One region of the Leptolyngbya sp. DQ-M1 genome, then DNA from elsewhere that is predicted to be linked to it. Evidence: predicted binding sites of a transcription regulator. Region 1 holds the regulator's gene; the other holds the start of a gene.
The links. The regulator NtcA, encoded in region 1, controls nitrogen genes in cyanobacteria. The targets are predictions, from matches to a motif close to TTTGTANNNNNNNNTACAAA.
Positions count from the first base shown of each region.

Region 2: the regulator NtcA is predicted to act here: its motif matches at 1,764-1,783, upstream of NC981_RS21965 (P-II family nitrogen regulator).

Region 1 is NZ_JAMPLJ010000005.1:289,620-294,554, reverse strand. Features, by position in the region: gene NC981_RS17835 (pentapeptide repeat-containing protein) at 1-381, shown strand, start outside; gene NC981_RS17830 (DUF3488 and DUF4129 domain-containing transglutaminase family protein) at 454-2,676, shown strand; gene ntcA (global nitrogen regulator NtcA) at 3,047-3,718, shown strand; gene NC981_RS17820 (DUF3084 domain-containing protein) at 3,843-4,935, shown strand, end outside.
Region 2 is NZ_JAMPLJ010000009.1:89,224-94,158, reverse strand. Features, by position in the region: gene NC981_RS21985 (hypothetical protein) at 1-86, shown strand, start outside; gene NC981_RS21980 (DUF2809 domain-containing protein) at 87-470, shown strand; gene queF (preQ(1) synthase) at 448-846, opposite strand; gene NC981_RS21970 (hypothetical protein) at 1,058-1,642, shown strand; gene NC981_RS21965 (P-II family nitrogen regulator) at 1,855-2,193, shown strand; gene NC981_RS21960 (DVUA0089 family protein) at 2,255-2,710, opposite strand; gene NC981_RS21955 (thioredoxin domain-containing protein) at 2,730-3,470, opposite strand; gene NC981_RS21950 (hypothetical protein) at 3,847-4,038, opposite strand; gene NC981_RS21945 (ribonuclease R family protein) at 4,057-4,935, shown strand, end outside.

The DNA.
Region 1 (4,935 bases):
ATTGGCACAGAGTTACGGGGGGCGAAATTTAAGCGATCGGATCTTACAGGTGCAGACTTGCGGCGATCGGATTTAAGCAATGCGATTTTGATTCAGGCAAACTTAGCCGAAGCCAATTTGAGCGATGCAAATTTAGTTGAGGCGGAATTAAGCGGAGCGCATTTTTATCGATCGACCTTCCACAAAGCCAATTTAAAGTTCGCTCACTTTAGCGGGAGTTACTTATTTGGGGCAGATTTCACGGGTGCTGACTTGTCGGGAGCTGACTTGTCCTGGGCAAATTTGGGCAAGGCAAATTTTACTGGGGCAACTTTAGCCGGCACGAATCTCAGAGGTGCAAATTTGGCGGGTGCGGTTTTGCCCGCTAGATTAAGTCGATGACGCGATCGCCCTGCCATCGTCTTTTTCAGGTAAACGGGTACTCTGGAGGTAAAATTCCTTCGTTCTCTCCGCATGAAAAACTGGTGGCAGCAAATCCAAGCGAAAATTCAGGTCATTCCAGAAGCAAAACCAGAAGAATCGATTCTTCTGCGAGTCCTCACTCAGTCGCTTGTCAGCGTGGGAATTTTGGCGACAGATTTGGCTGCGGAAACTCAGTTGAGCGTGTGGGCAATTCCCTTAAGCGCGATCGGAGCCTACTGGAGTTGGCATCGACGACGCAAGAAAAATACAGGGTTTAAATTCCTGTTGGCGATCGCAATGACGATCGTGCTGTTTAGTTTTTTTGGCAGGATGCTCGGTGGTGCTCAGAACGGTGATAATCGGCTGCTGCTGGCAGAGTTTCTGATTCAGATCCAAGTGCTGCACAGCTTTGATTTGCCACGCCGCAAGGATTTGGGCTATTCGATGATGATTGGGCTAGTGCTGCTGTCGGTGGCAAGTACGCTGAGTCAGACGATGCTGTTTGGCGCAATGCTGCTGGTATTCTTGGCGATCGCGCTCCCGGTACTGATGCTCGATTATTGTTCGCGCTTGGGCGTAGATGTGGTCAAGTTAGAGCGCACCAGCTTTAAGAAAATCAATTTTCGAGTGCTGCCTGCGATTTTTGCGATCGTGCTGGCATTGGGATTGGTGATTTTTGCGCTGATGCCGCGACTTCCTGGCTATCAGTTACGTATATTTCCGGTCAGTTCTCCGGTGAGCGTTCAGGAGCGATTTAATAACCGAGTGATTACCAATCCGGGCATGGGTCAGAGTCGAGATCCGCGTGTGGGAATGCGATCGGGGAGCGGAAAAGGCGCAGGGCAAAGCCAAGATCCGGATGACCTGTCTTATGGTGGATTTGGCGACAAGATTAGCCAAAACGTGCGGCATCCATTAAAGCCGCGAGTCATTATGCGGGTGCGATCGCAGATCGAAGGCTTTTGGCGGGTGATGGCTTTCGATCGCTACACAGGGCAGGGTTGGGAAGTGTCGCGCAACGACAAGACGCAGACAGTTAAACGCTCACCTTGGTCATATCGGTTCTTTCTGCCGACTCCGGTGACGATCGGCAAAACACGCGAAGTGGTGCAGACCTACACGATTATTGCCCCAATGCCGAATCTAATTCCGGCGCTTTCAAGGGCGAGAGAAATCTATTTCCCGACCGATGAAATTGCGATCGACCCCGAAGCAGGATTACGTGCGCCGATCGAGTTAAGCGATGGCATTACTTATACCGTGGTGTCGGATGTGCCGTATCGCGATCGCACGTTGCTGCGGCTGTATTCGTCCAGAGCGCAGTATCCAAAAGAGAGTCCACACTTACAGATTCCAGCGGGAATTGCTCAGAATGTCGCTAAAGAAACGAAGCGAATCCTGGCAACTTCTGAACAGCCGATCGAGTCCGATTATGAAAAGGCGCTTTATCTGGGGCAGTATTTGAAGCAGCGTTATCAGGTTCGGCAAGACCTGGATTTGCTGAAGCCGGGTGAAGATCTCGTCGAGGCATTTTTGCAAAATCAAGGCGGCGATCGCGATCATTTTTCTACGACACTGACGATGATGCTGCGATCGATTGGCATTCCGGCGCGATTAGTAGCGGGATATGCGCCCGGAGAATTTAATCCCTTCACCGGACTGTACATTGTGAAGAATACCGATGCTTACGCGATTACAGAAGTCTTCGTGCCACGCATGGGATGGTTCACGATCGACCCGATTCCGGGACGTGAACTGATTCCGCCTTCGATCGAGGAATATCAGCCCTTTAGTCTGCTGCAGCGATTTTGGAACTGGGTCGCGGGATGGCTACCTCTGCCTGTAACGGCTTGGATCAGCGAAGTAATTCGGACGATCGGGAGCGCGATCGGCTGGTTTTTGGCGCTGTTTACTCAAGGATTAGGTGGATTCTTGACCGCGTGTTTACTAATGATTAGCACTGCCTTGCTGGTTTGGCTGTGTGGTCAAGGCTGGAAAAAATGGCGAACTTACCAGCGGTTGCAGAAGCTTGCACCGATGGAGCGGCTTTATCAGCAAATGCTGTCTCGCCTCGAAGCGCAAGGCACTCGTAAATCTTCAGCAGATACGCCGCTAGAATATGCCCGACGAGCAAAAACCATGCGGACTCAAGAGCAAGCAGGTGCGATCGAAGACATTTCCCAAGCGTATGTGAAGTGGCGCTACGGACGAGAAAAACCTGAAATTGAAGCGCTGCGGCATCAGTTGAAGAGACTAAAACCTCAGCGAAAGTAAATGAGTAAGCCTGTGCCAAAGGCAACACCATTGGCAGTATTCATTTCGCATAGCAACCGTCTCGACCTCAGCAGCACAAAGGAATCCGCTCGAATGGGTGCAAGTGACACTATCGCCATCCGATTCGAGTTACGGTACAATCTTCCAAAATTATTCAGCCCTGAGAGGGAGAATCTAAGCGTGCCGAAAAAAACACGCTCGAAAGTAGAAAATTCCCAGAGATTTTCAGGATCACGGCTAAAATGTAGCGCAGTGTACAAAAAGCATTCGGTGACTCAGTTTTAGTGGTCTAAAGTCATCAATTGTTTACAAAGCTCGATCGCTGACCGGCTTGTAAACTCATCCAGCACTCGACACGACAAGGAAAGAAATGGTTGTGACCAAGGATAGACCGCTTGCAGCAATGTTCCGTCAGATTGGAGGAAGTGCATATCCTCCCGTGATTGAAACGTTTGAACGGGGCAAAACAATCTTCTTTCCCGGAGATCCGGCAGAACGAGTGTATTTTCTGGTCAAGGGTGCCGTCAAACTGTCGCGGGTATACGAAGCAGGCGAAGAAATTACGGTGGCGCTGCTGAGAGAAAATAGCGTATTCGGGGTGCTGTCACTGATTACCGGACAAAGAGCCGATCGCTTTTATCACGCCGTTGCCTTTACCCCGGTTGAGTTGCTTTCGATCCCGATCGAGCAAGTCGAGAAAGCACTGAAGGAAAACCCCGAACTTTCGATGCTGATGCTCAAAGGCTTGTCCTCGCGGATTTTGCAAACCGAGATGATGATCGAAACCTTAGCGCACCGGGATATGGGATCGCGATTGGTGAGCTTTTTGCTGATTCTCTGCCGCGATTTTGGAGTCCCATCGCAAGAGGGAATCATGATTGACCTCAAACTCTCGCATCAAGCGATCGCTGAAGCGATCGGTTCGACTCGCGTGACGGTGACGCGCTTACTGGGAGATTTGCGTCAGGACAAAATGATTTCGATTCACAAGAAAAAAATCACCGTTCACAACCCGGTAACGCTAAGTCAGCAGTTTACCTAATTGGACTAGAATTCTTTCCTTGAAGACCCGCCCGAAGTATAAATCGAACAGGCATAATGATAGGCGGATCTAGAATTGCCTTGCCAGTGTAAAAGTGCTGGTCTAAGGATCTCTTGGGAGTCTTATGTCCGATGTCGGGCTGATTTTAATTCTGGTGGTGTTGGTGTTGGGTGGAGTGATCGCAACAGTGGGTGATCGCTTGGGAACTCGTGTGGGAAAAGCGCGGCTTAGCTTGTTTAATCTTCGTCCGAAGCAAACCGCGGTCGTAGTCACCATTTTGACCGGAACGCTGATTTCTGCCTCAACTTTAGGAGTGCTGCTGCTGGCAAGTAAAACCTTTCGCGAAATGCTGCTGAACTTTGGGCGAATCCAAACCGAGCTGCGCGATCGCGGACGCGATTTGGAAAAAGCTGCCACCGATCTGAAGGCGACCGATGCTCAGAAAGCGCAAGTCGAGAAACAACTCACAGAAGCTCGATCGGAACGCGCCCAAGTTGAGGAACAGCTAAAGCGAATCAATGCCGATCTGAAAACTTCAATCGATCGCCAACGGGAAACCAATGCTCAACTCCGCACCACCGAAGCGCAGCGTGATCTCACGCGTCGTCAACTGGTCGCGGTGTCTGGTCAAGCATTAAAACTCCGCAGCGATATCAATCAACTGCAGTCGGAACAAAAGACCCTGATTACGCAGCGCGATCAGGTCAAGCAGCAGATCGCCGAGCGCGATGCAGAGATTGCCGAACGCACGAAACTGATTGAACAGCGCGATCGTGAGATTAATGAGCGCGATCAGGTGATTGGGCAGCGTGAGACGGATCTGAAGCGATTAGAGGCACAACGAGCCAGCCTAACTGCGACACTGCAGCAAATTGAACGGGATGTCGAGCTAATTCGCAGCGGCGATCTGGCGATTTATCGGACACAAGTGTTGTCTTCTGGCGTGGTGCGCGTAGGAAATTCGGAAGGTGCGAAAGCAGCGATCGATCAACTCCTGCAATATGCAAATCGTTCTGCGGTTGAGGCACTGCGGCTCGGACGAGATGATCTGCAAATTGTGCAGATTCGGACGACGGAAGTTGAAAGTTTGATTCAACAAATCAGGAATGGTCAAGATTATCTGGTTCGGGTACAAGCCCTCGCAAACTATGTCAAAGGCGAAAACAAACCCGTGTTTGTTTACATGAGTGCAGTCCCCAATCGGGTTGTGTTTTCTG
Region 2 (4,935 bases), on a different contig from region 1:
AAGCACTTTTGCAAACTGCCCAGCTTCATCAATCCAATATCAAGCTTCTTTCAACAGAATTTTGTCGCGATGGACATGGAGTATAGATGCCTTATCGCGTCTCTTTGCTGCTGACGATCGCACTCATCATTCCACTCGGTTACTTCGTGCGATTCTCGCCGCTATTTCCAGATTGGTTTAGCGATGTGTTCGGAAGTATTGCTTATCAAATCTTCTTTGCTTCACTGGTTCAATTCTGTTTTCCGAAAATATCGATCGCTAAAACCGCGATCGGCGTTTTTATTTTTGCGTGCGTGATCGAATTCTTGCAACTCTGGCAGCCTCCTTTTCTCCAAGCCATCCGCGCTACACTTCCAGGACGATTGATTCTCGGAAATACCTTTTTGTGGTCAGACTTTCCGCCCTATGCGATCGGCAGCACAGTCGGATGGCTTGGAATGCGCCAGCTTAAACGGGCTTCGTATGGCTAACTTCGACCACCGTATGCACATTCCCGCGAGGGGTGTAATCTGCTTTGACAGAGATCTCTAGCGGATCGCAGGCAGTGACGATATCATCGAGAATTTGATTCGCGGCTTCTTCGTGAGAAATGTAGCGATCGCGGTAGCTATTGATATACAGCTTGATCGCTTTGAGTTCAACCACGCGCTGATCCGGCACATAGTTCACATAAATTGTGCCGAAATCGGGATAGCCCGAAAACGGACATTTACAGGTAAATTCCGGCAGCGTAATCGAAACCGTGTAGCGTCGCCCCGGTCGCGGATTTGGAAAAGTAATCAGCTTGCCTTCTTCGATCAGGCGTTCCCCATACTTCACTTCTGGGCGTTCTTGCGCTTGTGTCATGTTGAATCTGAAAAAATAACCTGACTGATCTTAGCAACCCGATTTACACGACGATCGCCATCTGCATGAGGAACTTCTCCGTACAATCCCTGAAATTGATCCCCAAATCGGAATTTTCCTAGAAGAATCTTGACGAAAATCGCTTTGATTGCTTTAATTGCGGCTATTCTCAGGGCATTCCATTACGCTTCGACCGAAATACTTTATTGCTATGAATCCAATGCCGCAAAAAACGCCTTCCCGATCGGTGAACCTGCCCCCGCAGCCCCCGTCGGTTGGTTATTCCCCCTCCGTGCCCATCTCTGTCTATCGAGAAGTGGTTGCCGAACTCCAGGCAGCTAAAACGGAAATGGAGTCGATCAAAACTCAAAACCAGCAGTTAACCAAGCAAAATCAGCAACTGCGTCAGGAAATTGAAAAAGCCGTTCAATCGGCACTCAATCTACGCCAGTTCTCTAACTCGATCGCACCGGTCAAGCCTGTGGCACCGCCCCGGATCGATTTGACCCTCGACAGCGAACCCGTTTCATTTCAAATCCCGGTGATGCCGCCGAGAATGCTCGTAGAGCCGGAAGCTGAAGTGATCCCGCCGCACCTTGAGCTAAAACCACTGGACGACGACAAGCTGGTCATCGAGCAAGACAGCCAACCCCGGCGCAAACTCAAACTCGAAAAAGAATCAGGCATCGAGCTAAACGGCTGGATGCTCGGCGCTGTGATTTTGCTCATCGTTGTGAGTGCTTTTGGTGCAGGCTTCCTGCTGGTGCGTCCCTTACTCAATCCTTCGGCGAAGTAATTTCTTGATTCGTAACGCATTGCGATTCTGAAATTACGAATTGCAACCAGGGAATTCCGATTTTTATCGCTCCGTGCGAAACTCGGAAACAGCACTACGATCGGGCAGACTCAGTTATGAATCTGTATCAAATGTTGCAAAATCTACTTTGTGAACAATGATAGATAGTGTCATGCCCGAACGATAGAAATTAGGATTAAGGAGTGTAAGGCTTGAAAAAAGTAGAAGCGATTGTTCGCCCATTTAAACTCGATGAAGTCAAAATTGCATTAGTGAATGCTGGAATTGTCGGTATGACTGTTTCTGAAGTCCGAGGCTTTGGACGGCAGAAAGGCCAAACTGAGCGCTACCGGGGATCTGAATACACGGTAGAGTTTCTGCAAAAGCTCAAAATCGAAATCGTGGTCGAAGACGATCAGGTGGACATGGTGGTTGACAAAATCATCGTGGCAGCCAGAACCGGAGAAATTGGAGACGGTAAGATCTTCATTACTCCCGTTGACCAAGTGGTTCGGATTCGCACAGGTGAGAAAAACTTTGAAGCGGTTTAACGACAACCATTTTTTCTTCAGCTAAACAAAAGAGGCAACTGATATCGGTTGCCTCTTTTGTTTAGGGGGTAGGTCTTAATCGGGTCAGTTTCAGCTTAAACGGGCCTCCTGCTGTCTCTCCAAACGCTTTCACGCGCACAATGTAGTTTCCTGCCCGCGCAATCCGCGTAAACAGCAGCGAATTGGTCGTGCCATCAGAACCATCGTCGTTTTCTGCGATCGTCGCTCCTCGCGTAGACATCAGCGCCACGATCGTATCGAAGTTATCCGAAGACAAATCGATCGCAATCTGATCCCCTGCCTGCAATTGCACAAGGTAATCCCGCGCAAAGTTGCCGTCTCCGGTTGGAATATCCGTATCGGCTAAGCGATCGTTGACTTCCCGCCCCGGAGTCAGCGGAATCGGGGCATACGTGCGACTGGGCGTTTGTGCCATGGCACGAGTTGAAAGTACGCTGCCTGCGGCACACGCGAGCGTGACCGGCATCGCACAAACCCAAACCATCCATCGTTTCATCTTCACTCCTCACCTTGCTTTACTGCGCTTGACTTAAAACCTGCTCTAGGGCAGCGATTTCAACATCCCCTGAAAACACGCGACCATTCATCACAAAGAATGGTGTGCCATTAATGCCTAGCTTTTCTGCGAGTTGTACATCCGCTGTGATCGCCGCCTCGGCAGCTTGAGAGTTGCGATCGCGATCAAAGCGCGTCACGTCTAACCCTAAGCTTTTCGCCAAGTTCGCATACAGCGGCTCACCTAACTGTTGCTGCTGTGCGAACAAGCCATCGTGAAACTCCCAGAATTTCCCCTGCTGTCCGGCAGCCCAAGCGGCTTTTGCGGCTGGGAGTGCCTGAGCATGAATGCTAGTTAACGGTAAATGCTTATAAACTAGTGTGACGCGATCGCGGTTCTTTGTCACAAACTCGCGCACTGTTCCGGCTGCCGCCTGACAATAGGGGCACTGAAAATCAGAAAACTCAACAAGAACGGTTTTTCCGGCTCCTTTAGTCGGTGATTGGGCGATCACCGCTTTTGGCTTTTGCTGCAATTCCTGAATAAAGGACTGCTGTGCTTTGCGCTGAGTTTCTTGTTGCTCACGCTGGTAAGCTTGCACCGAGTCTAAAATCGCCTGTGGATTTTTCTGAAGGACTTGTAAAACTTGGGCTTCAAAATTTGGATCAATTTTGGTGGAATCTGCCTGCACCGGAGCAGAACAGCCAAATAAAATCAAGCTGACCAATAACCAGCTTGCGAAGTGTTTTAGCCTTCTCATTGCGTCTTAGCTCTAAAATCTGCCCTCGCACTATAGCTTATGTTAGCGATCGAGGGTAAAGAAGCGGGGAGCGAGGGACAAGCGTTGAAGGAACTACCCGATCGCTCTTGTGCAAAAGCAATGCTTTCCCCACTCTCCACCCACCTTCTACATTTCTCGCAGAATCGATGTGTCATCGCGCCCAACCTGAGTAAGAATAGAAAGGGGATCGCTTTACTGGGTGACGTAAGACTGTCGAGCAGTCGCGCAAAAGTTCGCTACTCCATCCGGATTGCAGGGATGAACAGCAACTTTACAGGATTCAGCAGTCCCAGCAGTGTGTTTTGAGTTGGAAACAGAACTTCCGCAACCGTTGATTTTGGTCAACTTCGGAGCTTCAACCCGCTTCCGATCGATCACCTGCACACCGTTCGCAGCCTTCCCACCTGCTAAAACTGGGAAGCTCATCGGCTTGTTGATTTACCCAGATGCGATCGCTTGATGCCAGTACGAGAACTGCTTTAAACGATCGCATCTTGTGATAAGTGACGAATTCAAAGCCGCTGAGCCTGACCACCCCGTTGAACACACGAGGACATATCGCTTCATGGAATTCTCGATCGCTGAGTTACTTGCTAACTTCACAGATGATAAATTGGTTGCGCCCAAAGCTTTAGAGAAAAAGCTAGAGTGCAACGACGAAGCCAGTTTGCGCCGCTTACAGATTGCACTTGATGCACTGGAAAAAATCGGGGTTCTGGTCAAAGAACGCGGCAAGTACCGCCGAGTGACCGAAGACGGTGTGGTTGAAGGCAAATTGCGCTGTTCGAGTAAAGGCTTCTGTTTTGCGATTCAAGATGTCGAAGGTTCGGAGGATATCTACATTCGCGAAAGCCAACTGAATCACGCTTGGAATGGCGATCGGGTGTTAGTCCGCGTCACCAAAGAAGGCAGTCGTCGCCGCAGTCCTGAAGGCGAAGTTCGCCTGATTTTAGAACGGTCAAATCCATCGGTGTTAGCCCGAATTAAAAAGACCGAGGCGGGTGAATTTCGGGCAGTTCCTCTCGACGATCGCTTGTTGTTTGAGTTGCAGGTGAATGAAAACGGACTGGCGCTGGATGAAGCGATCGATCATTTAGCGCACGTTCAGGTGAAACGCTATCCGATCGGGCAGCACGCGCCACTCGGTAAAGTGGCGAAAGTTTTGGGTGCAGATGATGATGCGGCAGATATTGACATTGTGTGCTGCAAGCATGACTTACCGCGAGAGTTTTCGGAAACGGTTTTAGCTGCCGCGAGGGAGTTACCGAACAAGGTGACAAAGCCAGAAATTGACTTACGGGTTGATTTACGGGGATTGACGACCCTCACGATCAAAGCGAAAAGCGAAGACAGCGCGGATGATGCGATTACGTTAGAGCGAACCAAAGCGGGGAACTGGCGCTTAGGCATTCACATTGCGGATGTAGCGCGGTATGTGGAAGCG